DNA from 4 places in the Jeotgalibacillus marinus genome. Region 3 is predicted to be linked to each of the others. Evidence: riboswitches for the same ligand, from Rfam matches in the RefSeq annotation. Region 3 holds a riboswitch; each other region holds the start of a gene.

Region 1 (7,971 bases), on a different contig from region 3:
TTTCATTGTGGAATTTTTATCAAATGCCTCGATGACGATTGTACATTTATCAAGACTCGCTGAAGAATTGATCATTTGGTCAAGCCAAGAATTCCAATTTATTGAGTTGTCAGACGCCTTTTCAACTGGTAGCAGCATCATGCCGCAAAAGAAAAATCCTGATATGGCCGAGCTGGTTCGCGGGAAAACAGGAAGAGTATTTGGGCATCTGGTGTCCTTGTTGACCGTTTTAAAAGGACTTCCACTTGCGTACAACAAAGACATGCAAGAAGACAAAGAAGGGATGTTCGACACCGTTCACACACTAATGGGATCACTGAAAATATTCACTGGTATGATCGATTCAATGAAGGTGAATGAAGAGCGTTTAAAACAAGTGGTAAATGAAGATTTTTCAAACGCAACCGAGCTAGCAGATTATTTAGCCACAAAAGGTGTGCCGTTTAGAGAAGCGCATGAAATTGTTGGGAAGCTAGTATTAGTTTGTATTGGACAAGGCAATTATTTAAAAGATTTGCCGCTTCGTACGTTTCAAGAAGCCTCAATCCTGATAGAAGAAGATATTTACTATATACTTAATCCAGTGCAAGCAGTGAAACGTCGTGAATCTGCCGGTGGAACAGGATTTATACAAGTTGCGAAGCAATTGGATAAAGCGAAGGAATGGTTAGCAACAAAGGCATCGGTCAAATAAAACTCTCCTTTGTGAGAGTTTTATTTTGGTTCAAATGTTACTCATAGTTTGTAACTAACCATTTATAAATAATAAGTAAGACAACAAAAGCCTCCTATTAAAATAGGAGGCTTAGTTTTTCTATTGGTATATATTTGTTTCATCATCTAGCTGATTTGATTCGTAATTCGTTTCATTATCTAGATCTGTTTCATAATTCCATTCATCATCTAGTTGGTCCGTTTCATGATCCGTTTCATCATCTATCTGATTTGATCCATAATTCGTTTCATCATCTATCTGATTTGTAATCATATTATGGTATTTTTGAATTTCTTCTTCACTAACCTGCTGATAAGAAACACCATCACCAATATCCAAGTCTTCACCTTCAATTTGGTGACTTTCTATATTTTTACCTGCTGAATAGTAATTTTTTGCAATATACTGCATGTCACTAAAAGAAAGATTGGTCTCCACATTACTTCCGACTGCATCTAAAATATCCTGATATCGTGTAAAAGAAGAAAAGCTAGCTGTTTTATTAATGATTTCAGTAAGGACCTGACGTTGTCTGTCTGCTCTTCCATAATCTCCACGTGGATCTAATTTACGCATACGTACATATCCAAGAGCTTGGTCACCATCTAAATGAATTTCTCCTTCTTTATAGAGATAATCTTTTTTATAAAGGCCTTGTGTATCGAACCATTCAAAGTCATTATCAACGTCAACTCCATCAACAGCATCGACAAAATCTGCAAAACCTTCCATTTGTAAATTGATATAAAAATCGATGTCTATATCTAAGAACTGCTCAACTGTATCAATGGCCATTTGAGTACCACCAAAAGAATAGGCGGCATTAATTTTATCAACACTATCATTCCCGACAATCTCGGTTCTGGTGTCTCTAGGAATAGAAAACATGTTTACAGATTCATCTTCAGGGTTGACAGTCGCAAGGATGATCGAATCAGTTCGTCCTCTCGCATCATCATCGGTTTTATGAATACCCATAAGCAGAATCGTAATTGGTTCCTTATTCTCTAACTTTTTATTTGTTGTTGTGATAGCCTCTTGGTCTTTGTCTGGTAGAGGCACATATATTTCATCCGTAGTCCCTTTAACTGCGTTATAAATAGAGAGTGCGTTTATACCGATAATTACAATGGCTACTCCTAAGAAAATACCTAGAGTCCAATATAGTTTCTTTTTCATTTGTTTTATTTCCTCATTTCGATGTTTTTTTGTAGAATAAAAAATTATGTGTGCGAATCTGAACGTTTAACACAATCCCTACTGTCTTCCTCCGTAGTTTATATGGAAGAACAAGGCCAGTTACGGGAATTACTCCAATAGCTATCCCTTTATCTTGAATTTAGGATGATAAAAATAGATATTAACAACAAAGAGGTACCTAAGAGCAGCATTCTTCTCTTATAACCTAAACATAAATTTTATATGAGCTTTTGGGATTTGTCCATTTTGAAATTGACTTCCTTCCATTATGTGTTATTTTACTAGGACCTTTTTCCATATAGCTTGACTGCTATTCATATGAGTTTAACTATTCGTAAATTCTATCAACCTAAGTAGATCTTACAAGTATACGCATATTATATAACTGGCATGTTACGACCATGTTACAAATACAAATGAATAAAATGGAGCGTTTGCAAAAGCGAGTGGAGATAACCTGGCCGTTCAAGGGATGGTACGCATTATTTCTTCAAAACTTCGCCCTACCAAATGTAGAATTATTTAATGTGTTAGTTCCATGGGATGAATTTTTAGTTGGTCTTGGGTTAATTCTAGGTTGTCTGACGGCTCCGGCTTTAATTGCAGGAACATTTATGAATCTTAATTTTTTGTTAGCTGGAACAGTTAGTACAAATTCTAATTTAATGACAGTAGCAATGATTCTATTATTAGTTGGTTCAGCAAGTTACTATTGGGGGGCAGATCGTTATGTTATGCTGTTCATTAAAAAACGCCTGAACAAAAATGACATTCAAATTAATAGAAAAATAGTAATGGAATCGTAATCCATTGCTCGCACCCTTCAAACAAGGCTATCGTGACGTAGATTGCCGTGAAAGAGAGACTCAGTTTAACGTATTCATAGAGTTCTTGTTGCTTTCGTGTTTGACAAGTATTTAAAGGTACGAGTAATTGTGATAAAATCAGTTTGAGTCATCGTTCGGACCAATTGGTTTTGTCGACATTACTTATAAGTGGTCACTGGATGGCTTTTCTATGTAGCATTTTATTTTGCAATTGAATAGTAATATCTTCCACTAGGGGGACCTTCCAACAGGTAAATGGAAATCGTTTGCTTGTTAAAAGGTTGAGATTAAAGTAAAGCTTTAAGACCCTTAGAACCTGATCTGGTTTACACCAGCGTAGGGAAGTGGCGTTGCGGATCAGTATGATGTTAATTATTTTTCCAATACAACCACTTTCTAACGTTTGTAAAGAAAGTGGTTTTTTATTTGCCATAGATCAGGGGAAGTAAGGGGAGTTAAACAATATTATTGGGGAGGCTACTAAAATGACATTTTCAAAGCTTTTAAGAGAGGAATCAGATCACATTTGGGAAGCGAGCTTCGGGCATCCTTTCGTTACAGGAATTGGTGATGGGACATTGCCTTTAGAGAGCTTCCGTTATTATGTCATGCAAGACGCTTACTATTTGTCTCATTTTGCAAAAGTTCAAGCTTTAGGTGCGGCAAGGGCGAACGATTTGGAGACAACAAATAGCTTGGCAGCTCATGCTCAAGGAACGTATGAAGCGGAATTAGCTTTACATAAGAACTTTTCAAGTCGTCTTGGAATTACTGAAGAAGAACAAGCGAACTTCAAGCCGTCGCCTACTGCCTATGCATACACATCACATATGTATCGTGCCGCGTATCAAGGGCATTTAGGCGATATTATCGCAGCCATATTACCTTGCTACTGGCTTTACTATGAAATTGGGGAGAAACTTCAGTCGTGTTCCCCTGAAGAACCGATTTACCAAGAGTGGATCGCTGCATATGGTGGGGAATGGTTCAGAACGCTAGTCGAGGAACAAATCAATAGAATAGACAAGATTGCTGAAACGCTTACATCAGAGGACCTTGAACGTATGAAAGAACATTTTATGATTAGTAGTCAATACGAATATTCGTTTTGGGAAATGGCTTACAAATTAGAGGAATGGCCAGTCCAAGAAGATGCATTAAGTCACAAATAGAAAAAGCGTTTGGTGAGGTTAGGATACCAGATAAATAAAATGGGAAACGGCATCCGGTGGCAGATGCCGTTTTTTTGTCCACTAACCTTGAAGTTTATGATTAGCCATTGAGGTGTCCTGATTATTTTAGTTGAGAATGATAACCATAAGCTGGTGATAGAAGTCAGGATTAAGAAAACGTGCTGTCGTGACGTATACCGTTATGTTCTTCTACTAATTTCTCTCGAAGGATGCGCCTACTGAAGACGGTAAAATAAATTGGTATAGTATTGTAATCACCAATCCATTGAATCTAAACTATCTTGTCATCGCTGACGCGGTTCTGGTGCAAGAATTATTTGATAGTGACATACAATCTACATCAACTGTTAGTGAGGAAAAGTAATCTTTTAGTATTTTCTTTTAGCAATGATAGCGGTATGTTATTCTAGTCTTATACAAAAGAATAAAAAAACACTAGGGGAGTCTTTTAAAGACCGAGATGGAGATAATCCAGACCCTTTGAACCTGATCTAGTTAGAGCTGGCGTAGGGAAGTGGAAAATGTAAGTTATAGTTTTTACATATAACCAAAAACCACTCCAATGCTGGGGTGGTTTTTTTATTGATCTGAAAAAAGATCTACGCTTTCCATTAGAGGAGATCGTCTATGAGAAAAGAAAAGCTACATGTCATATCAACAGGAAGGCAGAAGCCAGAACAATTAGCAGAAATTGTTGGTTCGATCCATCCATATATTGATGCCATTCATATTCGTGAAAAGTCAAAAACAGCTAAAGAGATATTCGAGATGGCGAAGTTATTAACGGACAAGAGGGTTCCGTTATCTAAAATAATCATCAACGATCGAATAGATGTGGCTTATGCATTAAAGGTAGAAGGAGTGCAACTAGCCTACCATTCCTTACCTGTTGCCATTGTAAAAAAACAGTTTGCGAGCTTAAGGGTTGGTTGTTCGGTTCATTCAATCGAAGAAGCTCAAATGGCACAAGAACATGGTGCAGATTATGTTATTTTTGGACATGTTTTTCCCACGCAATCGAAACCAGGAGCAGTCTCAAGGGGTTTAGAACAGTTAGCAATCGTTGCTAATGCTGTGTCTATTCCAGTCGTTGCAATAGGTGGAATAAAACCTACAAATGTTAGGGGGGTCATCGAAGCGGGGGCAAAGGGTGTTGCTGTGTTGTCAGGGGTACTAGAAGCAGAGGATCCGTTAGCAACAGTAAAGGAATATAATCGAAAGTTGTTAATCTAACAATGGCATGTGTTAGACAGTTTTATAGGAAAAGGTGATTTTGATGAGCGATAGGTATGGTGCGATCGTAGTAGGTGGGGGTGTTAATGGAGGCGCCATTGCCTATAACCTTGCAAAAAGAGGGGCAAAGGTTCTTTTGTTGGAAAAGGGTCGACTGGCTAGTCAATCTTCTGGAGCTGCTGCGGGAATGCTAGCGGCTCAAGCGGAATTGGATGGAGAGGGAACCATCTTTCAATTAGCAAGAAAAAGTAGAGCGATGTTTACAAAACTAGCAGATGAAATAAAAGACACGAGTGGAATAAATATTGAGCTCAAAAATAAAGGCATGCTAAAGGTTGCCTTAAATGAACAGGAACAGCAGGAATATAAGCGAGTCATTTCGATTCAACAACAACATGGGGAACAAGCCGATTGGCTGACAGGAGAAGAGGTAAGAAGGAAAGAGCCAGTATTGTCTGATGCTGTTACTGGTGCCATGCATATTGAACAAGATGGGCAAGTAGAAGCCCCTCAGTTAGCTTTAGGTTTCTTAAAATCTGCAGCGGCACGTGGGGTAGTTATCAAAGAGTTTGTGGAAGTGCATAACATTCAGATTTCAGATGGGAAAGTTATGGGTGTTGTGACGAATGAAGGTCATTTTATGAGTGAAAAGGTCGTTGTAGCAGGTGGTGCTTGGAGTAATAAGTTACTCTCAGAAACAGGATTACAGCTAGCTACCTATCCGGTAAAAGGGGAATGTTTTTCTGTGGTCACACAGTGCCCGATGCTATCGAGTACGATCTTTTCACATGGTTGTTATCTTGTGCCTAAGCAAGGTGGAAGAATCATCGTTGGTGCAACTGTTAAACCGAGAACATTTAACCAAACAGTGACGATAGAGGGGATCTCCTTGCTGATGGAAAAGGCAAAAAAACTGATGCCGTCTATTGTGGAGGCAGAATGGGAGCAGGCGTGGGCTGGTACTCGACCGCAAACAGCTGATGGGTTACCGTATTTAGGAGAACACCCTGAATATAAAGGATTATTTTTCGCAACAGGACATTATAGAAATGGGATCTTACTTGCTCCAATAACCGGTGAGGTGATCGCCGACTTGGTTGAAGGAAAAACGCCATCAGTCAATTTGGCACCTTTTCGATTAGATCGTTTAGTAACGGAATTAGCCTAAGTGAGGGGTGGAGAAAATGGAATTAGTGATTAACGGGGACAAGTTAGAAGTCCCGAATACAGTGGAAACCGTATCTAATCTACTGCAACACTTTGAGTTAGAACAAAAGGTAGTGATCGTTGAATGGAATGAAACGATATTGGAAAAAGGATCACACCAAGAAACGAGACTTTGTGACGGGGATAAAGTTGAATTAGTACATTTTGTAGGAGGCGGATGAAGATGTTAAAGATTGGATCATATGAATTTAAGTCAAGATTATTGCTAGGTACGGGAAAATATCCTAATTTTGATGTTCAAAAAGAAGCGGTAGAAGTATCTGAAGCAGAGATTTTAACGTTCTCTGTGCGAAGAATGAATATATTTGAACCAAGTCAACCGAACTTTTTAGAAAAGTTAGATGTAAAAAAGTACATATTACTTCCGAATACAGCAGGTGCAAAGACAGCAGAAGAAGCGGTTCGAATTGCTAAATTAGCGAAAGCTTCTGGTCTTTGTGACATGGTTAAAGTTGAAGTCATCGGCTGCCAAAAAACGTTATTGCCCGATCCAGTAGAAACATTAAAGGCATCGGAAGAACTGTTAAAAGAAGGATTTACCGTTTTACCTTATACTTCAGACGATGTGCTACTAGCGAAACGACTAGAAGACCTAGGCTGTCATGCGATTATGCCTGGTGCATCACCAATTGGTTCGGGTCAAGGGATTGTTAATCCATTAAACCTTAGCTTTATTATTGAACAGGCAAATGTACCTGTTATCGTGGACGCTGGAGTTGGAACGCCTTCTGATGCTGCCATTGCAATGGAATTAGGGGCGGATGGTGTGTTACTTAATACGGCGGTTTCTGGAGCAAATGACCCGGTGAAAATGGCCAAGGCGATGAAGCTTGCGATTGAAGCGGGACGACTAGGGTTTGAAGCAGGCCGTATTCCGAAAAAGCGATATGCGACAGCGAGCAGCCCTATGGAAGGAATGAGCGTTAGTTGAATGAACGGTATTCAAGACAAGAATTATTTGCTCCAATCGGGTCAGAGGGGCAATTGAAAATTAGCAAGAAACATGTGTTAGTGATCGGTGCAGGTGCGCTGGGAACGGGCAGTGCCGAAGTGCTTGTTCGTGCAGGAGTCGGTAAGCTGACGATTGTGGATCGTGACTATGTGGAGTGGAGTAACCTCCAGCGTCAACAGCTTTATACCGAAAAAGATGCCAATCAGCGGCTCCCTAAAGCGGTCTCTGCGAAAGAGCGTCTAACGCTTATCAATTCGGAGGTAGAGATTGAGTCCCATGTAATGGATGTCTCTGTAGAAGAACTCGAACAGCTTGTTCAGGGTGTCGATTTAATCATGGATGCAACTGATAATTTCGATATTCGGATGATGATCAATGACATTTCTCAGAAACATCAGATCCCTTGGATATATGGTGCATGTGTTGGAAGCTACGGGATTAGCTATACGATCCTTCCAGGAGAAACCCCGTGTTTGAATTGTTTGTTAGAGACTGTACCAATGGGGGGAATGACATGTGATACTGGCGGAATTATTAGCCCTGCGGTTCAAATGGTCGTTTCCTACCAAACCGTAGAAGCATTAAAAGTTTTAGTTGAAGATACCCACGCTTTAAGAAAAAAAC
Region 2 (7,971 bases), on a different contig from region 3:
GTAATACAGATGGTGCATTCTTTGTGGTTAGGAGGTTGCTGACGTTGACGTTAGAAACGAAAAGTCGAGTCACTATTTATGAGCAGTTGATGAACAGTTGAAGATGTTGATGATGCGAGAAGTTTTAAGTGAGGATGATCAGCTGCCGTCGGTACGGTCTCTTGACAGGAGTTGACAATCAATCCGAATACGATTCAGAAGGTGTATCGTGAGCTTTTGTAGGAATAATTCATTTATTAAATTCCATATAAAGGGATTTTTGCAGGTATAAGTTTAGGGTTACTTGCTTTTATTCTACTTTTTGTTTTAATGGTATTAAATCAGCCATATTCGGTTTAGCAGGCTTTTTGCTTTTAAAATAACCTCTTACTATAAAAAAGAAATAATTTAACAAAAATATACTTATTTCTTATTTCTACAAATTAATTTAAATGCTTTACTTTTAGAATAATCTTTAAAAATCACACAAATTGCACCTTTTGGATTACCTGTAATATATGTTTCAAACAGTTCTAAAACATCCTTTGCTTCTAAATCAATGAAGTACTGCACAGATGTTAATCCAGTTTTTTTATCATCCCTTTTAATTCATCCCAATACAAATTAAGAATGTAATTGTACTCAGCCTTCTCACTTAATAGTCCTTCTGCTTCACCAACTATACCACCTTGTAAGTCCCAAATAAGATTATGGTCGTAATCTGCTTGTGAAAAATCTCCTATCCCCCACCGATCAAGTATGTCCATATAAAGATCATAATGCGTTAAGTGATCCTCATTTTCACGGACTTGTTCACGTAAGACTTCAATCCGTTTCTCCGTCATTAATATATTCATACTAGCCCATTTTTCTTCTGCATCAACTTTTTGATGAGACATCCCATGTATAACGTTTTGCACCACATCATCAGTAACTTCATCTTTTATAACAGTGTCATCTACACCAAAGTTTATCACTTCAATATTATTCTGTAACGTTTTATCATCCGTCTGTGCAACAATGTCAGCAATGTGTTGCGGTAACTCTGTTTCACTTACTGTCCTATTTTTCACAGTTAAAAACAAAACTCCGATACCCAACACAATAATAAGTACAGATAATAAGATAACCTTAAACGTAAAATTAAACACCAAACAGCCTCCCTCATTATTTTTTTCAGTTACAGCTATGTATTTACTGACTTACGTTATTTAGCGGGTATGTCAACACTAAAATAGACAGTTTTTTTAGGGTGTAAATTCTTGTAATCTCTTGTGCTCAAATAGCCTAATCCTCCATGAATCCTTGTTCCATTAAACCAGTTCACATAATCAAATAGTTACTCTTTAAGTGGGCTATCGATTCGAAGTGACGTTTTTTCACAAACTCTGTTTTGATGATTTTAAATGTAGCCTCCGCAACCGCGTTATCGTATGGGCACCCTTTCATACTCAAAGAACGCTTGATTTCAAATGTTTCTAAGGCTTCATCTAATCAATTTATTCTTGAATTCACTTCCGCGATCCGTATGAAGCTGATTCAAGCTACTCTTTATTCATCCTATTAATTGACTTAAAAAATATGAATTCAATATTCAACTCTAGGAAATTATGTGTTCCGTAATATCAAAAAAGCCCATCTCGAGTGAACGAGACAGGCTTTAGGTTATGCAATTCTTGACACTTTAGATAATAATGAAACTGGAAAATAAATGCCTTCGAGAATACTCTTCGAAGACACTATTTAATTTATGAATTTCTGCTAATCTCCATGTTAAAATTTCTTTCCAATATCTTTTGACTTACTGACTTATCCTATCCAGAAGTGATCTTCCCTTTAAAAGATAATTTTAGAAGGCTGTGAAATAGAAAGTTTATCGGTTGTGTAAAAGGCATATTTATAAATATTAGATACCCTAACAAAAAGGAGAAACCCGTATATTATGGATATCGTTATTGCCAATTGGTTAAAAATTCAAAGCCATTTAACATTACCTTGTTGTAATTCTTGGTACAGTAGATAGTAAGGTAACAGTCACGATTGCTGTAAGAATAAAGGCAGGTCCTAAGTAAGAACCGTTATAAGCTAAAGAATATTGCCATGCTGGTACGCCTGGTGATCCTGATCCGAAGAAAATAACACCTGCGAAAAAGTGACAAACAAACCGCGGAAGGATTCCAACAAATGTTGCTAAAACAATAAATCCAACTGCTTTTCTCATTTTCCCATCACTCATCGTACGTTGAACTACCCCAGAAAAAATCCCTGACAATCCAACAACAGTATAAGCGATTGGATAATCAAGAACTCCTTGAACAGGGTCAATAATATACGATCCTCCAAGTACGACTTGAAGAGTACCGACTAAAAACCCTGTCAACAAACCTCCTTTAAGCCCCCAGCGCAACGCCATTAAAATAATCGGCACCATCGCAAAGCTAACCGAACCACCTTGTGGCCAAACGGAAAATGAAAGCTTGTCCAAAATAAGACCAATTGCAGAGAAGATTGCTATTTCAAGTAAATATAAAAGCTTAGTACGTTCCATTCTGATTCCTCCTTTTGCATGTAGCTCGCACGAAGGGAATTCAACAGTTGCCATTTTACTACTTTATTAGAAAATCATTAATCTCAAAGTACATAAAAAAAGAAATGTCCTAGAATTAAAATCAAGACATTGCATACCGCTCCTGTTTCCATCCACATTCCTACGTAAGCATTAACTTACAGGTTCAAAGGGTCTGAACAAGATGTTCACTCTCAGCCATTATGGCTCCCCTTGTGGCAATTGCATCTACACCATTGTAGCGCCTTTTAAAAATATTGTCATCTAAAAATTTCTCCTTCGTCTCATGCTATCCTATGCTATACTTGTAGAAAATTGGAATTTACAAAAGCAAAAACTGCTCATTTAACCCCGACAAGCATAGGGTGCGCAACGCAAGTAGGCGCTTTTTTCCTACTAGGTTGTGCGGCTAAACCAGAGAAGCCTTAAAGTACAGAGCTGGATGATTGAATATGTATAATAAGACCATCTAAATACTATTTTACAATGTTTCTATAAAGGATGTTACCTCGTATGAAATGGATTACCAATCGGTTTGTCGGAGGGCGAATCGTGAAAACTGGTGTTGCAGTGTTTTTAACTGCACTCATTTGCCAATCACTTAATCTACCCGTCATTTTTGCTGTCATTACTGCCATTGTGACGATTGAACCAACCGCTGCTGATTCAATTCGTAAAGGGTTGATACGCTTTCCTGCTTCATCCATTGGTGGAGCCATTGCAATGCTTACAACTTTTTGGCTAGGTGAAATTGCTTTAACCTATGCGATCGCATCAGTCGTAACCATTTGGTTGTGTCATAAACTACGTCTTGATGCAGGGATGCTTGTGGCTACATTAACAGCCGTTGCGATGATTCCTGGTACTGAAGATCACTTTTTCCTAACCTTTTTAACACGGTTAGGAACCACGGGAATTGGTCTATTTACTTCTACTATTGTAAATTTTGTTTTATTACCACCAAAATACGAGCAACAAATCAAGCATCAGTTGGATCAATCTCAGCACGAGTTTGCAAGAATTTTTGAGCAACGGTTAGAAGAGTTATTTACTGGGAAAATCCGTTCACGTGAATTAGAAACGACTGCAGAGCACTTGCGCTACAAGCTTGAGCGCACAGAAACTCTTTGCCGGTTTCAACTTGAAGAATGGCAATACCATAAATACAAACGAGATGAGATGCGCACGGTTCACTTGCATCAAAAAAAGATCTATTTGTTAAAACAGTTAACCTATCATTTAACCAATTTAATAAGCCTGCCATTGGAGGAGCGTCCTCAATGGACTGAAAAAGAAATAGCAGATGTTAGGCTGCTTATGTCTCAGTTAATCGAACGTGTTCACAGCACACAACATATGGAACCAGTCGATCGCGCCCCCCTTCAAACGATGCGAAGTGCATTGAAGGACCAAACAGATGAAGAAGAGCTTCCTGTAAAAAGTTATATTTATTTTGAATTACTGACTATACATGCCCTACTCCGTAAACGAAAAGATTTCATCCGCGTGCCAAGTGCTACGCCGTCTGATTTATAGTATAAAAAAGCCGCTTCCCTGAGGACTTTGCTGGGGAAACGGCTTTTTGTTCAAATTACTATAGGTAAATAGTCACTAAACGTGGATAACGTGAGAGTATGCTTCGATAACGGAAACCTTAACTTCGATAAACGAGTTCTAAGCTTCGGAAAACTGCACATAACCGCTGATGCCCCCACCATAATCTGTAGTTATGTCCCTGATTCTGTAAATACACATCGCATGATTGATTAGAATTATCGTGCTTGATTGCCTCTACCTTCGCGTTCAATCCTACAAAACATTAAAATACCTAGCCTCCGGATGAGCAAAAACAATCGCGGAAACCGAGGCTTCCGGCTCCATCATATACCCATCTGTCAGTTCAACCCCGATTTCCTGGGGCTGAATCAATTTAAACAGCTTTTCTTGATCCTCTAAATTAGGACAAGCTGGATAGCCAAATGAAAAACGTTGGCCTTGATACTTAGCACTGAAACGCTCTTGCATGGTGAAGTCCACAGCATCCGGGAAGCCCCAGCGATCACGCATTTGCTGGTGAACGAGCTCTGCAAAGCCTTCTGCTGTTTCAAGAGCAAGTGACTGCAATGCATGGCTTTCCAAAAAGCGTCCTGCATCTTTATAAATTTGCGCTTTTTCACGTATACCACGACCAGCAGTAACAGTGAAAAAGCCAACATAATCAAGTTCACCGCTATCGACTGATTTTAAATAATCCGCCAAACATAGGAACGGTTCTCTAGGTTGACGTGGAAACGTAAAGCGTTCAATCTCGCGACGATGATCGGTCGGATCATAAATAATCACATCATCCCCGTTCGATTGTGCAGGAAAGAATTGATACACAGCAGAAGGTTGAATAAGTGATTCTGCTTTTACTTCAGAGATCAAGTTATCCACTACAGCTTTAATTTTCATCGTCTTCTCATCTTTTTCTGCCAGCAAGCGTGACACTTTTCCTTTTACACCTAAATGATGCCCAATCAGCATTTGCATATTAATATAGGCCTCTACGTGAGCAACGGAGTATGAATTCAGCACTCTTCGTTTTAAGTCTGAAGGAGTGAACACAGGTACATCTGTTGAAACGGCTGGACGCGTTTTAACTGCAATAACCGATTTCTCTTTTTTTTCATAAGGAACAGCACTAGCAATGGCATCACGTTTCGCTTGTCGTTCTTTAACTAGCTGCACTCGCTCCAGCTCGTCCTGCAATTGGTTTGCAAGCGTGAGTCCGTTCATCGCATCTTTCGCGTAAAGCACGAGCCCCTCATAGTTTTGCGAAATTTTTGTATCCACAAATTTACGTGAGAGTGCTGCCCCACCAACTAAAATCGGAATCTCCAAACCCTCTTCTTGCATATCACTTGCCGTAATCACCATTTGCTGAGCAGACTTTACGAGTAATCCAGATAAACCCACAAGATCCGGTTTCTCTCGCTTAATTCCTTCTATTAATACAGTAGGCGTGACTTTGATACCAAGGTCCACAACATCATAGCCATTATTGCTTAATATGATGTCGACCAGGTTTTTTCCGATATCATGCACATCCCCTTTTACTGTTGCAAGGAGGACTTTTCCTTTAGATGAAGACATATCGGATGCATCCATATGAGGTTCAAGAAAAGCTACTGAGGCTTTCATGACCTCTGCACTTTGAAGCACTTCAGCAACGATTAACTGATTGGCATTAAAAAGACGCCCCACTTCTTTCATTCCCATCATAAGCGGTCCATTAATAATGCTTAGAGGTGCTTCGTATGCTGCTAATGCTTTTTCTAAATCAGGTAGCAACCCCTCTTTTGTCCCTTCAACGACGTAATAAGCTAGGCGTTCCTCTAGTGTCATATCAGGCATAGTAGATTTCATTTCTTTTTTCTTTCCACGATAAAATTCGGTAAAGAGTGCGAGTGATTCGTCTGTTGTATCAAACAACAGTGTTTCTGCCATCTTCACTTCTTCTGTTGAAATAGATGCGAAACGTTCTAGTTTTTCAGTATTAACTATTGCGTAATCAAGCCCTGCTCGTGTGCAGTGGTAAAGGAATACAGCGTTTAATACTTCTCGACCAACTGGCGGTAAACCAAATGACACGTTGCTAATGCCTAATGTCGTTTGCACCAATGGCAGTGCTTCTTTAATCGCTTTGATCCCTTCAACCGTTGCTTTCGCTGAACCGATGTACTGCTCATCTCCTGTTCCAACTGGAAATACAAGTGGATCAAAAATAATATCTGAAGGATTCACACCATAATCTTCTACTAAAATTTGATACGAGAGTTTGGCAATTTCAAGCTTGCGTTCTACAGATACACCCATTCCAATTTCGTCTATTGTTCCCACAACAACCGCTGCACCAAACTTTTTAACTAAAGGAATAACGGCATCAAATCGCTCAAGACCATCTTCTAAATTGATCGAGTTAATAATCGCTTTCCCTTGTGAATATTTAAGCGCTTTTTCAATAACCGCTTCATCCGTTGAATCAATCACGAGTGGAACTTTCACTTTTTTCACGACTTCCTGAATAAATTGTTCCATATCATCTAGTTCTTCACGGTCAGGATCGGCTAAACAAATATCGATGACATGTGCGCCCCCTTTTACTTGTGCACGAGCAATTTCAGACGCTTCTTCTATCTTTCCTTCAGCGATTAATCGTTTAAATTTACGCGAGCCAATCACATTTGTGCGCTCGCCAATCATAAGGGGACGCATGGATGGATCGTCATACACAAGGGGTTCAATTCCTGACACGGTGTGTACTTGCTTTTTCACGATCTGTCTAGGTTTAAATTTCTTCATTGATTCGGCTAATGATTTGATATGAGCTGGCGTCGTACCACAACACCCGCCAACAATATTTAGCCAGCCTTTTTCTGCAAAGCCTACAAGCTTCTTGGATAATGAGTCGGCTGTTTCATGATATTGTCCCTCTTCATCAGGCAATCCCGCATTCGGATAACAGCTAACGTACGAGTTGCTTAAATCGGAAAGTGATCGTATATGATCTTGCATAAATTCAGGACCCGTTGCACAGTTCAGTCCGACGGAAACTGGGTTCATGTGCTCAACACTTATATAAAATGCTTCGATTGTTTGTCCAGCAAGTGTCGTACCCATTGGTTCAATCGTTCCTGAAATCATGATGTGAAGCTCTTTACCTGTTCGTTCATATGCTTCTTGAATACCTAAAAAAGCACATTTAACGTTTAAAAGGTCCTGACTTGTCTCAACAAGTAACAAGTCTGCTCCACCGTCAATCAACCCTCTCGCTTGTTCAGCGTAAGAAGATGTTAGCGCCTCAAAGGTTGTTCCCCCTGTAACGCTAAGTGTTTTCGTCGTTGGACCCATAGACCCAGCGACAAATCTTGGTTGAACAGCTGTTGACCATTTAACTGCGGAGCGTTTGGCAATTTCAGCACCAAGTTTGCTTAATTCATACGCGTCTTGCCCAATATCGTACTCTTCAAGCACCACACTCATGCTTCCGAAAGTATTTGTACAAACAATGTCTGCTCCTGCCGCAAAATAAACATCGTGGATTTGTTCAATTAAATTAGGTGCCGTTCGGTTCAAATTTTCATTACAGCCTTCTAGTTCTTCTCCACCAAAATCATCAGTACTCAGCTGAGCTTCTTGAAGCATCGTGCCCATTGCTCCATCCATAATGAGGATTTTTTTCTCTAGTTGTTTAATGAATAACGTTGGACACATTCGAAATCCCTCCAGCTCTTTTGGCAGCTTGTTCATTTGCGTATCTTGTTAATTCAACCGTGGTCTCATAGCGCATAAATGGTGTAATTAAGTAAATGCCGTTAAACAACTCGAGCGCTGCATCAATCAATGCTTTTGTGATCAAGATGCCTTCTTGAGCTGATTTTTCT
Region 3 (7,971 bases):
TACAATTTGACTTGCAAGTTCTTCAGGAGATTTCTCCAACTTTAATGCTTCAATGACTTTATTCATAATAATTGGGTCTTTGATCATAACCATCAGCGTTTTCATATATTCACTGTCAGTTGTAATAATGATTCGCTTATCACTTTCATATAGTGAAACATTATTTGTTTCACTAAAGTAATATCCAAGACCAGTAGTAATAAGGAAAATCAATCCGATTAACCACAATCTCTTTTTAATTACACTAAAATAATCATGTAGATTTATATCTCTTATCAAATGAGATTGAATTTTTCTGTTGCTGTTCTTCGCCACTACTATCACCTTCACTTTTAGAGATTTCACTTGACCGAAAAACCTTTATAAAGAACATTATTCATAAAAGGAGCAACTATGATCACTAAAAATTTAGGGTGTTATATTATCCATAAGTATATTTCTTTATAAAGAACAAGTCAACCATTACATGAGTGGTAATAGGATTAAGTTTGAAAAAACCTTCTATATCATTATATTATGTTCTTTTTAAAGAATTTATTATGATGGTAGTCAATTGTTTAATTATCTTAATGTGTATGTCGAAAGTTCAATATAGAGAACAAAACAGAGCCGTATCACCCTTCTTATTTTGCTGTCAATCATGAGTTTTAAGGGATGAATATACAAATGTACGGTTAGCTGTGGTAGTCGGGTCGAACAATAGACATCGATATTAGGAGATGCTAGATAAATGATTCACTAAAAGTAACTCCTGCCTCCGATAGTTATAGGTAGTGAATATGAAGAAATTAGAAACCTAGACCCATTTTGAAAGAGTACATTAAATTCATCGGTATACTACTGAACCTCTGCATACGCTTTTTTTAAATTGATTGAAGGTTCATGCACTGTTTATATCGAATAGTAAATATATGATTCCGTGTGAAAAGGGTGAAAAGTGTATGAGTGTAGATGAAAAATCATCCATACGAAGCATTTTAGAAAGGTTGTCGGTTGAGGGTGTCAAAACGGCTGATGTCGCTAAAGCAATCCCAGGAATAAGTGAAAAACCATTTAGAAACGCATTAAAGGCTGCAGGGTACGAGTTTAGTAATCAAACACCAAAAGGATGGCACTTTGTAGGAGAGGGTGAAAATCCACTAGATAAGAGCATTTTTGATTATGTGAAACGGAGTTCATCACCAAAGAAGCAGAGTTCACCCAAAGTTCATAGACATGTCACATCAAGTAATAAGGAGTTCACTGAAGATAATGTGAAATTCACACCGAATTCAACAGATGTTCATGAGCAGTTCACACAAGCTGAAGTGAAGGTGATTAAGGAAATGCTTAAATCTTGGCAAGAGGTTGCCCCAACGTTACAAGCTAATGAGCAAACTCTTTATGAACGCATTAAACAGTTACCACAAGGAAATAAGACAAGAAAGACCATCGTTATTGATCGAGCGATCGGTGAACGTTTAGATGAGTTCTGCAAAGCTGAGAGGGTCAATAAATCTGATGTTCTTCACCTAGCATTAAAGGACTTTCTGGAGAAGTTTTAACAACAGACATTTAACAAGGAGCAAACTCGGATTATAACTATGTCATCTATGTTTTTAAAAAACCTCGTGCATCTTTTTTAGATGCACGAGGTTTTTTAATGATAGTGAGAATCTATCTTTTAAAGATTACGGACAGCTTGTTCAATATTGATCGCATGTGTAATCGCAGAGATGACAGCAATCCCTTCCGCACCTGCTTTAAGAACGGACGCAGCATTTTGTTGATCAATTCCCCCAATGCCGACAATAGGAAGGGTTGGATAGTTTTTTTTAATCGTTGTAATCCATTCAATGCCAACCGCTCGTTTCGCATCTACTTTAGTCAAAGTTGGAAAAACAGGACCTGCTCCAAGATAGTCCACTTGATGAATCGGACTTCTCTCAAGTTCTCGTATCGTTGATACAGATAACCCAATTATTTTATCGGGATGCTTGCGGCGCACGTCATCTACATGATGATCGTCTTGACCAACATGAATACCGTCTACTTCCAATGATTCCACTAATTCTATGTCATCATTGATAAAGAAAGGAACATCATGTTTTTTGCATATCCTTCTCAGTCTCCAGCCAAGCTCTTCTTTGGCTTGACCAACCAAAGCACCTTGTCCTTTTTCACGATATTGGAAAGCTGTGATACCTCCTGCGATTGCTTGTTTAAGTGTTTCTTCAGGCTCATGTACACAATTTTGACTTCCCATTACAAGATACCTTCTGAGCATGTTTTTAACATCAAGATTCATTGATGATCCCCCTTTACTATCGCCACATCATACGATAATACGTCAATAAACCTTGGACTAAACGTTCCCGATCCCTTTACTTCGGGTAATGCTACAGTATACTCCGCCGCTAAGCCGTAAAATTCAACAGCTGTCTGAGCACTTTCCATTAATGAATCGTTCGAAGCAAAGCAGGCGGTCAGTATTGAGCCTAATAGACAGCCTGCTCCTGTTACATTCGCCAACATTGCGCTACCGGTTTTATTTTCAATGGTTATCTCTCCATCGCTGATCACGTCAACCTCACCCGTAACTACCGCAATCGTTTGATAGCGATTCGCTACTTTTCGAGCAATTTCTCCTACATTCCCTCGTCCAATTGAATCGACGCCTTTTATTTCCCAGGCAATACCAACAAGATGAGCTAGCTCACCAGCATTCCCTTTAATCGCTGTTGGTTTTACTTCTGTCAAAATTCTTCGAACAACTTCGTTACGAAAAGAGGTTGCAGACACTCCTACGGGATCTAATACAACGGGAATTCCTTTTTGATTTGCTGCTTTCCCTGCTTGGATCATGGCAGGAATCTCCTGTTCGATGATGGTACCAATATTGAGCAGTACACCATCCGACATCCTTGCCATTTCGGTAGCTTCCTTCTCTTCTTTTGCCATTATCGGTGTACCACCGAATGATAGCAGTCCATTTGCTGTAAAATTCATTACGACTTGATTAGTTAAATGATGAATTAACGGTCTCTTCTTTCGTACTTCATTAATAAGCATAGCGTTCATAATTTATTTCCTTCTCTCGTGCTACCTAGTGATTATTTGATCCGTTACCTTCCCCTAAAGAAAAAGAATGTCAAATACCAAGAGTGACAAACTTTAACGCTCGTTCATCTGCGTTAGATAAAGAATCACCTTGACTTAAATATGAGAAACCGCCCCTTCTAATAGGTACATCCTTTGTCATGCGTATTCTTTCTTTCGGTTCTCTCAGTTGATATTGCCTCTTTATCTAGTGAAATTTTTTTAATCTGCTTGCCCCTGCACCCTCGATAGGATCAACCCCCACGGTTCGTGCAAACGATAGACTATTCACTTGCAGTTACTACCTCTTTTTTTCCTACCCATTCTTCACATGTAAATGCCATTTCCCAAAATGACCATTCTAATTGGCAGCTTTTACGAAAAGCGTTTTTTATTCCCATTTGTTCTTGTGGTGAAGATTCTTCAGCAAGCTGATCTAATCGATTGCGCATAGTATGTACAACTGTTTCTACTCGTTCATCTGCGTAAAAACTGATCCATGGATAAAAAGGATGATCGACAGTTGGTTTATATGTCTTCACTAGTTCCTGTCCAATTTCAAGATACGTCCACGGGCAAGGAAGCAATACCGCAAGAATTTCTCCCAAACTCCCTTGTTGGGCGTGATACATCATATGCTTAATATAGTGGTCAGCAGTTGGCGGCAGAGGGTAACCTTGCAGTTCCTCGTAAGATACGCCGATCTGCTCGCAAAAATTATTGTGTGGATGAACCTCACTATTTAATACAAAGTTGATCTTTTCAGTGAAATAAGCAATATCCTCACGTGTTGTCGATTTTGAAATCGCAATTCCATAGACTTTCATAAAAGCATTTAAATATTCAAAATCTGCTTTTACATAATGGATGAGTGCTTCTTTTGGGACCTTACCTTTACCAATTCCTTGTACGAAGTTGTGGTCAAAGATGGATTGAAATACATCCTCATTTTCTTTACGCAATGCCGATGTGAATGTCATATTATTGCCTCCTCTTTTTTTAGGAAGCTACTAGGACAATGGAAGAAGTAGATGGATTGAGGTAGGTTTAAATTGATGTCCACGACTACTTCCCTACGCTGGTATCATCCAGGTCAGGTTCCAAGGGTATCTTCTCAGCTTTTTTAAGCACCCCTAGTAGTTTTCCGGTTACTGGTTCACTTTCACCACTAATTGATCTTGCTTTACTCTAGATAGAACAAACCATCCAAGTACAGCGCCTGTCACGCTGCTCACCAGAAACGGTGGTACAAAAAACCATGCTGCAAATGTCGTTCCCATTACAACTTTTGCAAAAGGCACTGCAAACCACGCGCCGATGAAACCCGTACCAATGATTTCTCCTGCCACCGCCCAAGCTTTGCGCCTAAATTTTCTATAAAGCAGTCCAGCAAGTAACGCACCGATCATCCCACCTGGAAATGCGAGAAGTGTACCGAGTCCAAGTAGATTGCGTACCAATCCAATTAAGAAAGCAATAATTAAAGCTGGAATAGGCCCAAGCATGATCGCTGCAATCACGTTTACTGCATGTTGTACTGGATACGCTTTTGCTATTCCCGCTGGAAACCAAATAAACTGAGCTCCGACTACGCCAACCGCAACAAAGAGTGCCATCGTGGTCAATAAATGTGTTCTATTAATCAGCCGCCCCCTCCCTTCTTTATAAATACAAAAAAGCCAGTTCCATTGTAGGACCTGACTTGGTAAGGGTAGAGTTAATAGACGCAGTACGTCCGACTACTTCCCTACGCTGGTATTAACCAGATCAGGTCCATAAGAGTCGGTAAGTTTTGACGCGCTTTCCTCTCAGCCCACGCAATTTGGGCACCCCTAGTAGTTTAAAAAGTATGAAATTGATCTAGCAGGATTCATCATAACAAATGAATTGGAATCTTACAATTAAAAGTAATACTCACTTGGTAAAGTGAACTAGGGATCAACAAAATTGATAGAATTATCCGCTAAAGTTTTAGTTTAGTTTCCAGCAATCGATCTAGAATAAGAACTAATCGCCTTATCACTATCTAACTAAGCATTACTGTAGCCCCGAAAGAAAAAACTGGCTTTTAAGTTTTTTCTTTCAGGGGTGTATGATATCTTAGCTTGTGGAACATGTTCAGTATCCCAAAATAATAAGTAGGAGTGGGAAGGTATGTTTGTAAGTATTAAAGATTCAAGGTGATTCAATTCTATTAAAATGGGTTTTATCAAAGACGATCTATACGATACAAAGAAATACAGTATCAAGGAGATCACGGAGAAAACAGGTGAGTCAAAGGCTCATTGTATAAGGAATTAAAGAACAAATAACAGGTAAAATCAATACGGTAGTGTCATTTATATTCTCACATTTCTTTTATTGCTAGGTGATTACTCCTATAGATAACGCTTCCATTATAGGGTTTTTTATCTATACACATTAGCGCTTACTTATGATAAATTAGATTAGTAGCGTAAACTGTTTTCTAATCTATTCAAAGTACATTATGTAATGCAACCCATTGCAGAAAGCACGGAAAGTCCAAAATCCATATGAGTAGTGGATAACCCTAAAGAATCTAGTCCATTCTTTAGGGTTTTTACTGTATTAGATAAAAAATATCATTCGACAAAACCGTCAATTGATCTTGTTGAGATATTGAGCGGAGCAAACGTGGCATTCAGTTCGATTACTATCAACTGTAATAGCAAAATGATATCCCCCTGAACCCCATGGTAATTTATTTAAATAAGTGATGAAGCAATCGGTCTTTGTCGTCAAAGAATTGTTTCATGACCGTATAATGGTCTGTTTCCTCAAGCATTAGTTCATTCATGCCCTCGTTGGATAATTGAATAATTGTAGAATCTGGATGAGCCATAAGAACCGGGGAATGTGTTGCAATAATAAACTGTGATCCTTCTTGAACCAATTCATTGATACGGCCAAGCATCGATACTTGCCTTAGGGGAGATAGTGCTGCTTCCGGTTCATCCAATATGTATAATCCATGTCCGCGAAAACGATGAAGAAATGCTGCAAAAAATGATTCACCGTGTGACTGTTTATGAAGCGAAATTCCACCGAATCCATCAATGATTTTCGCTCCTCCCACAGAGTCTTGATCCATTTCTTCTATGTTTGTAGCAAGGTTATAGTATGTTTCCGCTCGAAAAAAGAAACAATCTTTTGGCCTTTGTACACCTCTTGCAACTCGTAGGTACTCATCCAAAGAAGAATGGGAGTCATAGCTTGAAAAATTGAAATTCTTTGATCCACCCTCGGCATTAAACCCTAATGCAACAGCAATCGCCTCAAGCAACGTTGATTTCCCCATCCCATTCTCACCAATGATGTAGGTGATATTTGGATGGAACAATAGATTATCCAACGATTGGATGGCAGGGAGATTGAGTGGGAAATGATTGAAAGATTTAATTTGGTCTCTTTTTAGTCTAACTGATTTAATATATTGGTTTTCTGAACGCAATTTTGCCATCTTCGCACCTCCTCTTACTTTCCTTTATATTTTTATATTAAATCTTTTCCACCGAATTAACTATCTTCAAGAGAACTAAACCTATTCATTAGGTATAAACGAATAGGTTTAATATATAGGAAAAATACTTATTTGCGTTAACATCAGCTTATTTATTGAAAAAAATCAGCCTCCTCAAAGTTTGAGAAAACTGATTTCATTTACTTAAATATACTGATCAAAAAATGCTAACACTTTACGATAAACGTTGATCTCATTCTCTTTTTTGGAGAACCCATGTCCTTCGTCTTCAAGCACAAGGTAATCGACCTCTCGCCCTTTGTCCTTTAACGCTTGAACGATTTGATCGGATTCTGCCTGAACAACTCGTGGATCCTTCGCACCTTGGATGACAAGCATCGGTTTTGTCATCGTATCAAGGTATTCAATCGGTGAGTCCTCTGTCAGCTTTCCTTTATCTTCAACAGGATCGCCCACCCACTGCTTCATCACTGGCTTCCAATGTTCAGGAACCGATTCAATAAAGCTAAACAGATTACAAGGCCCGAAAATATCGACCACCGCTTTAAAATATTCAGGATGTCTGCCGTGCAGAAGCAGTGCCATATAACCACCGTAGCTTCCACCCATCAGCAATATTTTTTCACGATCGGCATAGCCTTGCTGAATCAAATACTCTAGCCCTTCAATGTTATCAAGCCTTGGCCCATGCCCCCAGTCGCCTTCCACCATTTTTGTAAAAGCTAGACCGTATCCCGTTGAACCACGGAAGTTTGGTGCAAAGATACTGTAGCCGCGGTGAACGAGGAACTGAAACAAAGAGCGGAACGTTGCACGCTCAGCATATTGCGGTCCACCGTGTGGCCATAAAATGACATGGCCGTTACTATTCTCTTCTTTCGCCTTGAATAATTGTGCTTCAATGGCTAGCCCATCAAAAGACGGATAAGAAAAGACTTCTGGTTCTACTAAATCTTCTTCTTTTACACCCGGTACACCGTAATTTGTCAGCGCATTCCATAAGCCTTCTTTTCGTTGGAAAAGGTTCGCCGGTCGAGTAGCTGAACTTGCCAAAATATAAAGGTTTCCCGATTCAGCAATCGTTACCCCTTCAATGACACTTGCTGGTAACTCTACATTTTCAATCGATTCATCCTCTAGATGAACCTGGTATAAGTTATCACTAACTCCTTGCTGGCTTGCGAGGTAAAGTGATTTGGTTATTTTGTCATATTGAACATCGATGAAGTCTTCATTTTCAACCTCAATCACTTTTTTAAATTCACTTTTCTCTAAATCAAATTTAGCTAAATACGAGTAGTCTGATTCATAATTTGTAACAAAATAAATTTCGTTGTCAGACACAAATACAGCACTTGAAACAGTATGATGTTTATCCGTTTCAGGCGTTA
Region 4 (7,971 bases), 160 kb from region 3:
CGTGCATCCGTTTCTTTAAGTCATCTGAAATTTCTTCAAGTAGCTCTGGGTAAATGTAAACAGGCATTAGATGAAAGCTGACGTAATTTTTCTTGATTTGAACCGCACCGAAAAACACATTTTTTTTATTATGTTCCATGATGGTGTTTGAATCTAAATAGAAATCATTTTCCGTATCTTTTTTCAATACCAAATCTTGTTCATGACGGACTAAAATGTTCTTTAGCTGTTCAAAGGTTTCATTAAATGTAGAGTTGGTTTCCATTCATCATTCACCTCTCGTAGGATGGGGGGAATTTAGTCAAATCACATCATTGATTGGTTAGGCGGAAAAGATGTAAAACTTCCTTATTTAACAAAGAGTTTATTTTTGAGTTTAAAGGTTATTCGACCAGTTTTCCACATTCCACGTTGTTGTTGCCCAGTCTTCGTAAAATTCTGGTTCGTGGCAAACGAGAATGATTGTACCTTTGTATGCTTTTAGTGCGCGTTTTAATTCTTCTTTTGCTGTAACGTCAAGGTGGTTGGTAGGCTCATCAAAAAGTAACCAGTTGCTTTCATGCATCATAAGTTTGCATAAACGAACTTTTGCTTGTTCACCACCGCTTAGTTGATTCATTTGGCGAGTAATGTGTTCGTTTTTCAATCCGCAACGAGCAAGTGCAGAACGAACTTGGTTTTGATCCATTGAAGGAAACTCATTCCACACGTCGTCAATGGGTGTGATGGGTCTTGCTTTAAGCTCTTGTTCAAAATAAGAAGGGTAAAGGAAATCTCCATGAATGACTTTCCCGCCAAGTGGGTTGATTTTCCCCATAATCGTTTTTAATAAAGTTGATTTACCGACCCCATTACAACCGACAACAGCAATTTTTTCGCCACGTTCAATCGTCACATTGAGCTTAGGTAGTAGTGGTTGGTCATAGCCAATTTCAAGTTCTTCAGCTTCAATGACAAAACGACTGCTTCCACGTGATTCTTTAAAGTCAAACGTTGGTTTAACGGCTGTTTCAGGACGGTCAATTCGTTCGATTCGGTCCAATTGTTTTTGACGACTTTTCGCACGGCCTGTAGTCGAGTAACGTGCTTTGTTTTTTGCGATAAAGCTTTCTTGCTTTTTAATGAATTCCTGCTGCTTTTCGTACGCGTTGATATGCTGATTTTTATTTAGTTCAGCCAACTCTAAAAATTTATCATATGTCGCTGTGTAGCGATTCATTTTCGTAAATTCTAAGTGGAGAATAATATCCACGATGCCATTCATAAACGAAGTATCATGTGAGATAAGTAAAAATGCATGCGGATATTCTTTTAAATACATTGACAGCCAATGGATGTGTTCTACATCCAAATAGTTTGTAGGCTCATCCAATAACAAAACTTTAGGCTTTTCTAAAAGTAGTTTCGCAAGTAATACTTTTGTACGTTGACCACCACTAAGTGCAGCAACGTCGCGATCTAAACCAATCGCATCAAGACCTAAACCACGTGCAACTTCTTCGATTTTTAAATCTAACGAATAGAAATCACCTGCGTCTAGCGAATCTTGAACTTCAGCCATTTCTTCAAGCAACTGCTCGAGCTCTTCTGGCGTTGCATCAGCCATTTTTGATGTGATGTCATTTAGCTCTTCTTCCTTTTTAAACAAGGGAAGGTATGCATCTCGAAGTGTATCACGCATCGATCTCCCAGGTGCTAACCTCGTATGTTGGTCCAGGTAACCGTAGTGTGTGCCTGGTAGCCATTCTACTTTTCCTTCATCGTGTATGAGCTCACCGGTTAAAATGCTCATTAACGTGGATTTGCCAACGCCATTCGCTCCAACAAGTCCAATATGTTCTCCATCTAAAAGGCGAAACGATACGTCTTTAAAGAGCGTACGATCACCGAACGTATGTCCAACTTTTTCTACATTTAAAACACTCATTTGTGTAAATTCCTCCGATATTCATAAAGATCTCACTCCATCATACGGCATTTTACGGTTTCATCCTAGCAGAAAATCTTTCTAGGGGGGAGGTAAACAGTGGATGACTTAAAATCAATGCATGCTCTTTTAATATATAATAGAAGAAAAGGGAAAGTTCTTCTTTGATATTGTAGATCAGGTAGGGTGTTAAAAAATCTTTACACAATCAAATTAGAAACAGCATAAGAGAGGGCAAATAATCCTACCATCAATCCCACAAATAAAGCATCCCGTCTTTTGACTTGAATAGTTCGATACCAGTGGGTACGCGGTTCTCCAGTGAAACCTTTTGATTCCATGGCAATTGCAGTGCGCTCTGCTTTTCGGATCGCGCTTGCTAAAAGAGGGATGACAAAGCTTTTCCACTGTGACAAGCGTTCTTTCCATGTACGTGGTCGGCCAACTCCTCGTATTTGTTGTGCGCGTTGCATAATGTGAAATTCCTCTTTGATCAAAGGCAAAAATTGATAGCCAGCCATAATCCCATAGACCAAACGAGATGGGAGTTTAAGTTGCTGCATTAAACTCAGCATCATGACAGTTGGCTTTGTCGTTAAAACGAACAGTAGGGAAAGAGCTGAAAACAGGATGACCCGCAATCCAAGTGCTGCACTTCTAGCGAGCGATTCTTCTGTTAAACTGAGCCAGCCCCACTGCCAAAGCATCGTTTCATTTGCCATCAGTGCTTTATTTGGAAATAACATGGCGGTCCATACATAGCCAATTGCCATAAAGAGAAATGGCGCAGTGAGCAGTGCCCACGTTTTCCATGAAATACGAGCCAGCGTGAAAGTAATAAGGATAAGACCGAACCAAAAAAAGAGATAAAGAAACGGGTCCAAAAAAAACGCTAGAACGACAATCATGAATAGTGTTGTCAGCATTTTAATCGATGGGTTAATGGTGTGTAGCCACACGTGGCAGACCTCCTAACCACGTACGCAATTTCACAGAGGAGGGTAGAACGAGCCCGTGCTGTTCCAACGTTTCTTCTCCGAGTTGCCAAAGTGATGATGTCGGACCTTGAAAAATCTTTTTTCCGTCTGATAAAAGCAACGTACGATCAGCAACTTCCTGAACAAGCTCCATATCGTGGGTAACCATAACAGTCGTTTTTCCTTGCTGTTTTCTTTCTTGAATCATGCCAACAAGGTTTTTTAATGACTTTGCATCCTGTCCATAGGTTGGTTCATCCAATAAAAGAAGTGTCTGGTCATCAATTGTCATACTCGCAACGCTTAACCTTCTTTTTTGTCCCTGGCTTAAAGAGAGAGGGTGGTGATCTTCATAACCTACTAGTCCGATTGATCGCAGCTGAGACTGAATTCGTTCTGACACAATTTCTTCAGGTAACCGTTTTAGTTTTAAGCCAAAGCCAACATCTTCTTTGACTGTATGCTCAACAAACTGATGCTCAGGATTTTGAAATACATAGCCAATTTGACTGCGAACCTCTTGTGAAGAAAGGTGTTCTAGAGGTTTTCCTTGGAGATAAACCTTCCCTGTATAGCGGTTAAAGAGACCTGCCAACAAAAGGGCGAGCGTACTTTTTCCAGCCCCATTATGGCCACAAAACGCAATGGTTTCTCCTTGTAAAATATCTAGATCAACATTTTGTAAAATGTCTTTCCCTTCAACTGAATACGTGAGTGCCTCTGCTTGGATTAAAGGAGGGGTGTTAGTCTCTTTTTTTGGCTTAATTTTGATCTTTTCGTGAAGTAGATCGCATTGTTGTTCGCTCGCATGCTTTTTCCAATGTTTTTCCTTTACATAAACGCACTGACCGTGGATCTTCTGCACTTGAATAAAGAGTGGAAGTGCAATCGTCAACTCTTCAAAAACGTCATAATGATCACTCAGAGCTTTATCCATCGGTTTATCCAATTGAATGCGTCCGTCTGTATCTAGCAATAAAGCGCGATCAATCCATTCGACCCAGCCATGAAGATCATGATCAATCACGATGATAGTTAAATCAAACGTTTGTTTTAATTCAAATAAACAAGCAATTAGCTCTCTTCTTGATAAAGGATCGATATTGGCGAACGGTTCATCTAGTAACAAGATCTCCGTTTTCATGGCGAGTAGACAAGCAAGGGCCACTCGCTGTTTTTGGCCACCAGATAATTGGTGAATCGTTCGTTGTTCAAACCCATCTAATCCGACGCTTGCTAAAGAAGTATGTATACGCTGAACCATTTCGGTCCTTGGTAAATGGAGATTTTCGAGTCCGAAAGCAATTTCTTCTTCAACGGTCGTCTGACAAAATTGGCTATCAGGATCTTGGAACATCACTCCAATCTTTTTGGATATGGACCCAGCAACCCAGTTGGTAGAGACTGTTCCGAACCATTTAATTCGTCCATCTATTACACCGTTTCCGTTTTCTGGTAGTATCCCGTTCATTAACATTGTTAAAGTGCTCTTGCCAGCGCCACTCGGTCCTGAAAGCAGTACACTGTCACCTTGATTTACTACAAAGGAAAGTTCATTTAAAACAGGATCAAGCTCTTCGGAATGTCGGTAGGTTACCTGGTCAAAAGAGATGACGACGTGATCAAGACGCTTCTTCATATGTATCCCTCTTTTTAGCGCGTGCAATGGCATAGCTGTTCAATACGCCTGTTTGATACAGCCCATCAGAAATCCATTTCCCGAGTAAACCAGCTAAAATGGCACCACTTGCTAAACGCAGCACGAACATAAGTGTGACATAACCTGAATCTAGCGCACCGTATCCTGAAATAAAATAGCTCCACGCAAAACTTGTAACAGACGACCCCATACCAGCAAGCATCAGTACCCAAACACTCCAACGTTTGTAGCGTGTTGCAGCAAAGACGGCTTCAGCTCCAGCACCTTGAACCATTGCGGTTACGATTAGCATTGGACCTGTTGCACTTCCGATTAACACCTCGACCGTACCAGCAATCGTTTCAGATAAAAATGCTGTACCTGGCTTACGAAGGATGTAAGCAGCGATAATCGAAACGATGAACCAAATACCAAAAATCCATTCATAGCCAATCGGTCCCATTATTCCGGCCATCACATTACCTAATTGAACGAATGCAAGATACACCACACCGAAGACAACCGCTAAAACAGACAAGACAATTATTTCAGAGAGCTTCCATTTAGCTAACATTTAATTTTCCTCTGATTTGTGAGAGGGACTATTGATGCTCATGTTTACTGTCATCACGATATGTGCGCTGTTACTTTTCTTGGCATTGTTAAAAACATCCTCTAATGTGTTAAAAACATCATGAATATCTCCATGAAGGCCGCTCGCATAGTGAACGCTTTTATTTAGTGTGCCGTGGTTTTTCGCCAACTCAACCTGATCCATGATGGTTTCCATATAATCTGGATCTCCCATTGGGTAAAGAGCAAATTGAGAAGAAACGTATTGTTTAAGATTTTTGACGTTGGGCTCATTTAAACGAATATTATCTTCTGCCATAAACGTGTCACCGTCAGAATCACCTGGGCAACCAACTGAAAATGTAGCAGTTAAAACGACATGAACACCTGTTTTCGTTGCGTGAAGAACCATTGCTTTGACCACGTCAAAAACGTGTTCTTCACGTCCTCGGACCAAGGTGCTCACATCGTCGGTGAAACGCCAAGTTTTCGAGGTATCTACTTTCTCAAAAGCTTCATTGATAAGAGAAACAAAGGAATCGGACATCGGGTGAAGAGAAAAGCGACAGCCGACAATTTGACTTGTTCCACATGCGATTCCTGTGCCTGGTGTTTCAGGTGATTGAGTATTTGACATATATAATTCCCCCTGATGATGTGTTTTTAGACAAAACAAAAAGCTGCATCCTTGAAAGGAAATGCAGCTACTTCATCATCAAGTCGGACGTTCGCCAGTTACTGTGAATGATGAGTCACCACACTTCCCCACGCCAGTATTATCTGGATCGGGTAATGAGGGATCGGAACAAAATGTTCTCATCACAGCCCTTACGAGCACCCCTAGTGTATCGACTTTCATATGCAGTTTGTTTGCCACGTTCATCATAATGGTTGATGTACTTCTTGTAAAGTAGCAAATTATACTTCTGCTCACGAAAGGTTGCTAATGCAACTACTTTTTTGCTATAATGGATTGCAGATGAAATAAACGGAATGGAGAGTATAAAGATGGAAAATCAACGATCATATGAATCGGCTGGACGGTGGCTGTCTACTGTTCATCGTTATGGATATATGCACTTAAGCAAAACTTTCGACGAGTATGGGCTCGGTGAGGGACAAGTGAAATTTTTGATGGTATTGTTCGAAAAAAAAGAGCAGACGCAGGAACAGATGGCGAATGTACTTAATATTGATAAGACGACTACGGCTCGCGCAGTGAAAAAACTTGAAGATGAGGGCTATGTAACAAGAAAACCTCATGCTACAGATCGACGCTCACACCTTGTCTGCTTAACAGCAAAAGCCTTGGACATGGAGCCGATGATCAGATCTATTTTGAAAGACTGGACCAATACATTAACAGAAGATTTTACGGATGAAGAAAAAGTCATTGTAGTTGGTCTTTTAAAAAGAATGGCCACAAATGCCATCGCTAAAATCAAACAAGAGGAAGGAGTGAAAGAAAAATGAAACAGCAAAGTACTCAGCTAGGAACGGATAAAATACCTAAACTTATGATGCGATTTTCGCTTCCGGCGTTTATAGGAATGTTCGTTATGGCATTATACAATATCGCAGATACATTTTATATCGCACGAGGCGTGGGCACACAAGCGGTAGCTGCACTTTCTATTTCTTTCCCGCTTCAATTGATCATCACAGCCTTTGCAGCAGCTATTGGAATTGGTGGAGCATCTATTATTTCTAGAAGACTTGGTGAGGGGAAATTAGGAAAAGCCAATGAAGTGTTCGGTCATGTTATGTGGCTCGTAGGGTTATTTAGTATAATAATGGTTGGATTGTCATTAAGCTTTTTGGATCCGATTTTAGTTGCATTTGGAGCAACACAGGATGTTCTTCCTTATGCGAGTGAATATATGTCAATCATTTTGTATGGTGCTCTTTTTCAAGCTTTTATGATGGCATCCAATAATATTGTTCGTTCTGAAGGAAATGCCAAAGTGGCCATGCTGACAATGATTATTTCAGCGGGATTGAACATCGTGCTGGATCCAATTTTTATTTTCTGGTTAGACATGGGGGTAGCTGGAGCAGCCATTGCAACCGTTATTTCACAAGCGGTAGGGGCAGTTTGGATATTCTTGTATTTCTGGACGGGAAAAAGCTCGCTTACGTTTAAATGGATTGGACTAGTGCCAAAGTTGAATGTTGTACAAGAGATTGTTGGGATTGGTTCAGCTACGTTTGTCCGTCAAGTAGCAGGAAGCTTTATGTTTATCGCTGTTAACTGGATGCTAGTGTTGCATGGTGGTGATACGGCTGTGGCGATTTTTGGAATCATTAATCGAATCATGATGTTCGCAATCATGCCCATGTTTGGAATTGTTCAAGGGATGCAGCCGATTATTGGCTACAACTATGGTGCCAAGCTTTATCATCGAGTGAGTGACACGTTAAAGCTTGGAATCATCATCTCAAGTGGACTGGCAACGTTTGTTTGGGTTGTAACGATGCTTTTCCCTGGAGCTATGATGTCTATTTTTTCAACTGATCCGACAGTGGTTAAAGGCGGAGAAGAAGCAATGCGTTGGGTATTCCTTGCCGCACCAATCATTGGTTTTCAAATGGTTTCGGGAGGTCTTTATCAAGCGCTCGGTAAGGCAAAAATATCGCTTGTATTATCAATGTCTAGACAGCTGGTATTCTTAATTCCGCTCGTGCTTATTTTACCATCCTTCTTCGGTTTGGTGGGTGTTTGGATCGCCTTTCCTATAGCGGATATTTTGTCATTTGTACTATCGCTGTTCTTCATTTGGAGAGATCGTTCAACCCTATTTCAAAAAGCACCTGCCCAGGAGAAATTGCGTGAGGTGGAAGTGAATGGATAGGTA

What was found. Region 3 has a riboswitch for thiamine pyrophosphate ahead of tenA (thiaminase II). Riboswitches for the same ligand answer to the same signal wherever they lie in the genome.
Region 1: linked by a shared signal. The riboswitch ahead of tenI (thiazole tautomerase TenI) and the one ahead of tenA (thiaminase II) in region 3 are both predicted to bind thiamine pyrophosphate.
Region 2: linked by a shared signal. The riboswitch ahead of thiT (energy-coupled thiamine transporter ThiT) and the one ahead of tenA (thiaminase II) in region 3 are both predicted to bind thiamine pyrophosphate.
Region 4: linked by a shared signal. The riboswitch ahead of AB1471_RS03855 (YkoF family thiamine/hydroxymethylpyrimidine-binding protein) and the one ahead of tenA (thiaminase II) in region 3 are both predicted to bind thiamine pyrophosphate.

What each region holds. Positions count from the first base shown of each region.
Region 1 covers NZ_JBFMIA010000017.1:10,345-18,315, reverse strand. Annotated here, with positions in the region: gene argH (argininosuccinate lyase) at 1-694, shown strand, start outside; gene AB1471_RS13835 (LCP family glycopolymer transferase) at 815-1,894, opposite strand; partial or broken gene AB1471_RS13830 (Crp/Fnr family transcriptional regulator) at 2,343-2,721, shown strand; TPP riboswitch at 2,966-3,102, shown strand; gene tenA (thiaminase II) at 3,228-3,914, shown strand; TPP riboswitch at 4,363-4,465, shown strand; gene tenI (thiazole tautomerase TenI) at 4,563-5,168, shown strand; gene thiO (glycine oxidase ThiO) at 5,212-6,336, shown strand; gene thiS (sulfur carrier protein ThiS) at 6,353-6,556, shown strand; gene AB1471_RS13805 (thiazole synthase) at 6,559-7,326, shown strand; gene AB1471_RS13800 (thiazole biosynthesis adenylyltransferase ThiF) at 7,323-7,971, shown strand, end outside.
Region 2 covers NZ_JBFMIA010000008.1:88,977-96,947, reverse strand. Annotated here, with positions in the region: partial or broken gene AB1471_RS18345 (GntR family transcriptional regulator) at 45-216, shown strand; gene AB1471_RS10480 (DUF6241 domain-containing protein) at 558-1,130, opposite strand; partial or broken gene AB1471_RS10475 (transposase) at 1,187-1,522, opposite strand; gene thiT (energy-coupled thiamine transporter ThiT) at 1,970-2,527, opposite strand; TPP riboswitch at 2,668-2,769, opposite strand; gene AB1471_RS10465 (FUSC family protein) at 3,059-4,081, shown strand; gene metH (methionine synthase) at 4,355-7,801, opposite strand; gene AB1471_RS10455 (bifunctional homocysteine S-methyltransferase/methylenetetrahydrofolate reductase) at 7,779-7,971, opposite strand, start outside.
Region 3 covers NZ_JBFMIA010000002.1:331,941-339,911, forward strand. Annotated here, with positions in the region: gene AB1471_RS04615 (YveK family protein) at 1-315, opposite strand, end outside; gene AB1471_RS04620 (hypothetical protein) at 942-1,544, shown strand; gene thiE (thiamine phosphate synthase) at 1,664-2,287, opposite strand; gene thiM (hydroxyethylthiazole kinase) at 2,284-3,060, opposite strand; gene tenA (thiaminase II) at 3,363-4,058, opposite strand; TPP riboswitch at 4,132-4,223, opposite strand; gene thiW (energy coupling factor transporter S component ThiW) at 4,227-4,721, opposite strand; TPP riboswitch at 4,806-4,922, opposite strand; gene AB1471_RS04645 (AAA family ATPase) at 5,801-6,559, opposite strand; gene AB1471_RS04650 (S9 family peptidase) at 6,764-7,971, opposite strand, start outside.
Region 4 covers NZ_JBFMIA010000002.1:172,990-180,960, reverse strand. Annotated here, with positions in the region: gene AB1471_RS03880 (hypothetical protein) at 1-265, opposite strand, end outside; gene AB1471_RS03875 (ABC-F family ATP-binding cassette domain-containing protein) at 377-1,927, opposite strand; gene AB1471_RS03870 (energy-coupling factor transporter transmembrane component T family protein) at 2,128-2,886, opposite strand; gene AB1471_RS03865 (ABC transporter ATP-binding protein) at 2,867-4,543, opposite strand; gene AB1471_RS03860 (ECF transporter S component) at 4,527-5,117, opposite strand; gene AB1471_RS03855 (YkoF family thiamine/hydroxymethylpyrimidine-binding protein) at 5,118-5,753, opposite strand; TPP riboswitch at 5,862-5,968, opposite strand; gene AB1471_RS03850 (MarR family winged helix-turn-helix transcriptional regulator) at 6,125-6,589, shown strand; gene AB1471_RS03845 (MATE family efflux transporter) at 6,586-7,968, shown strand.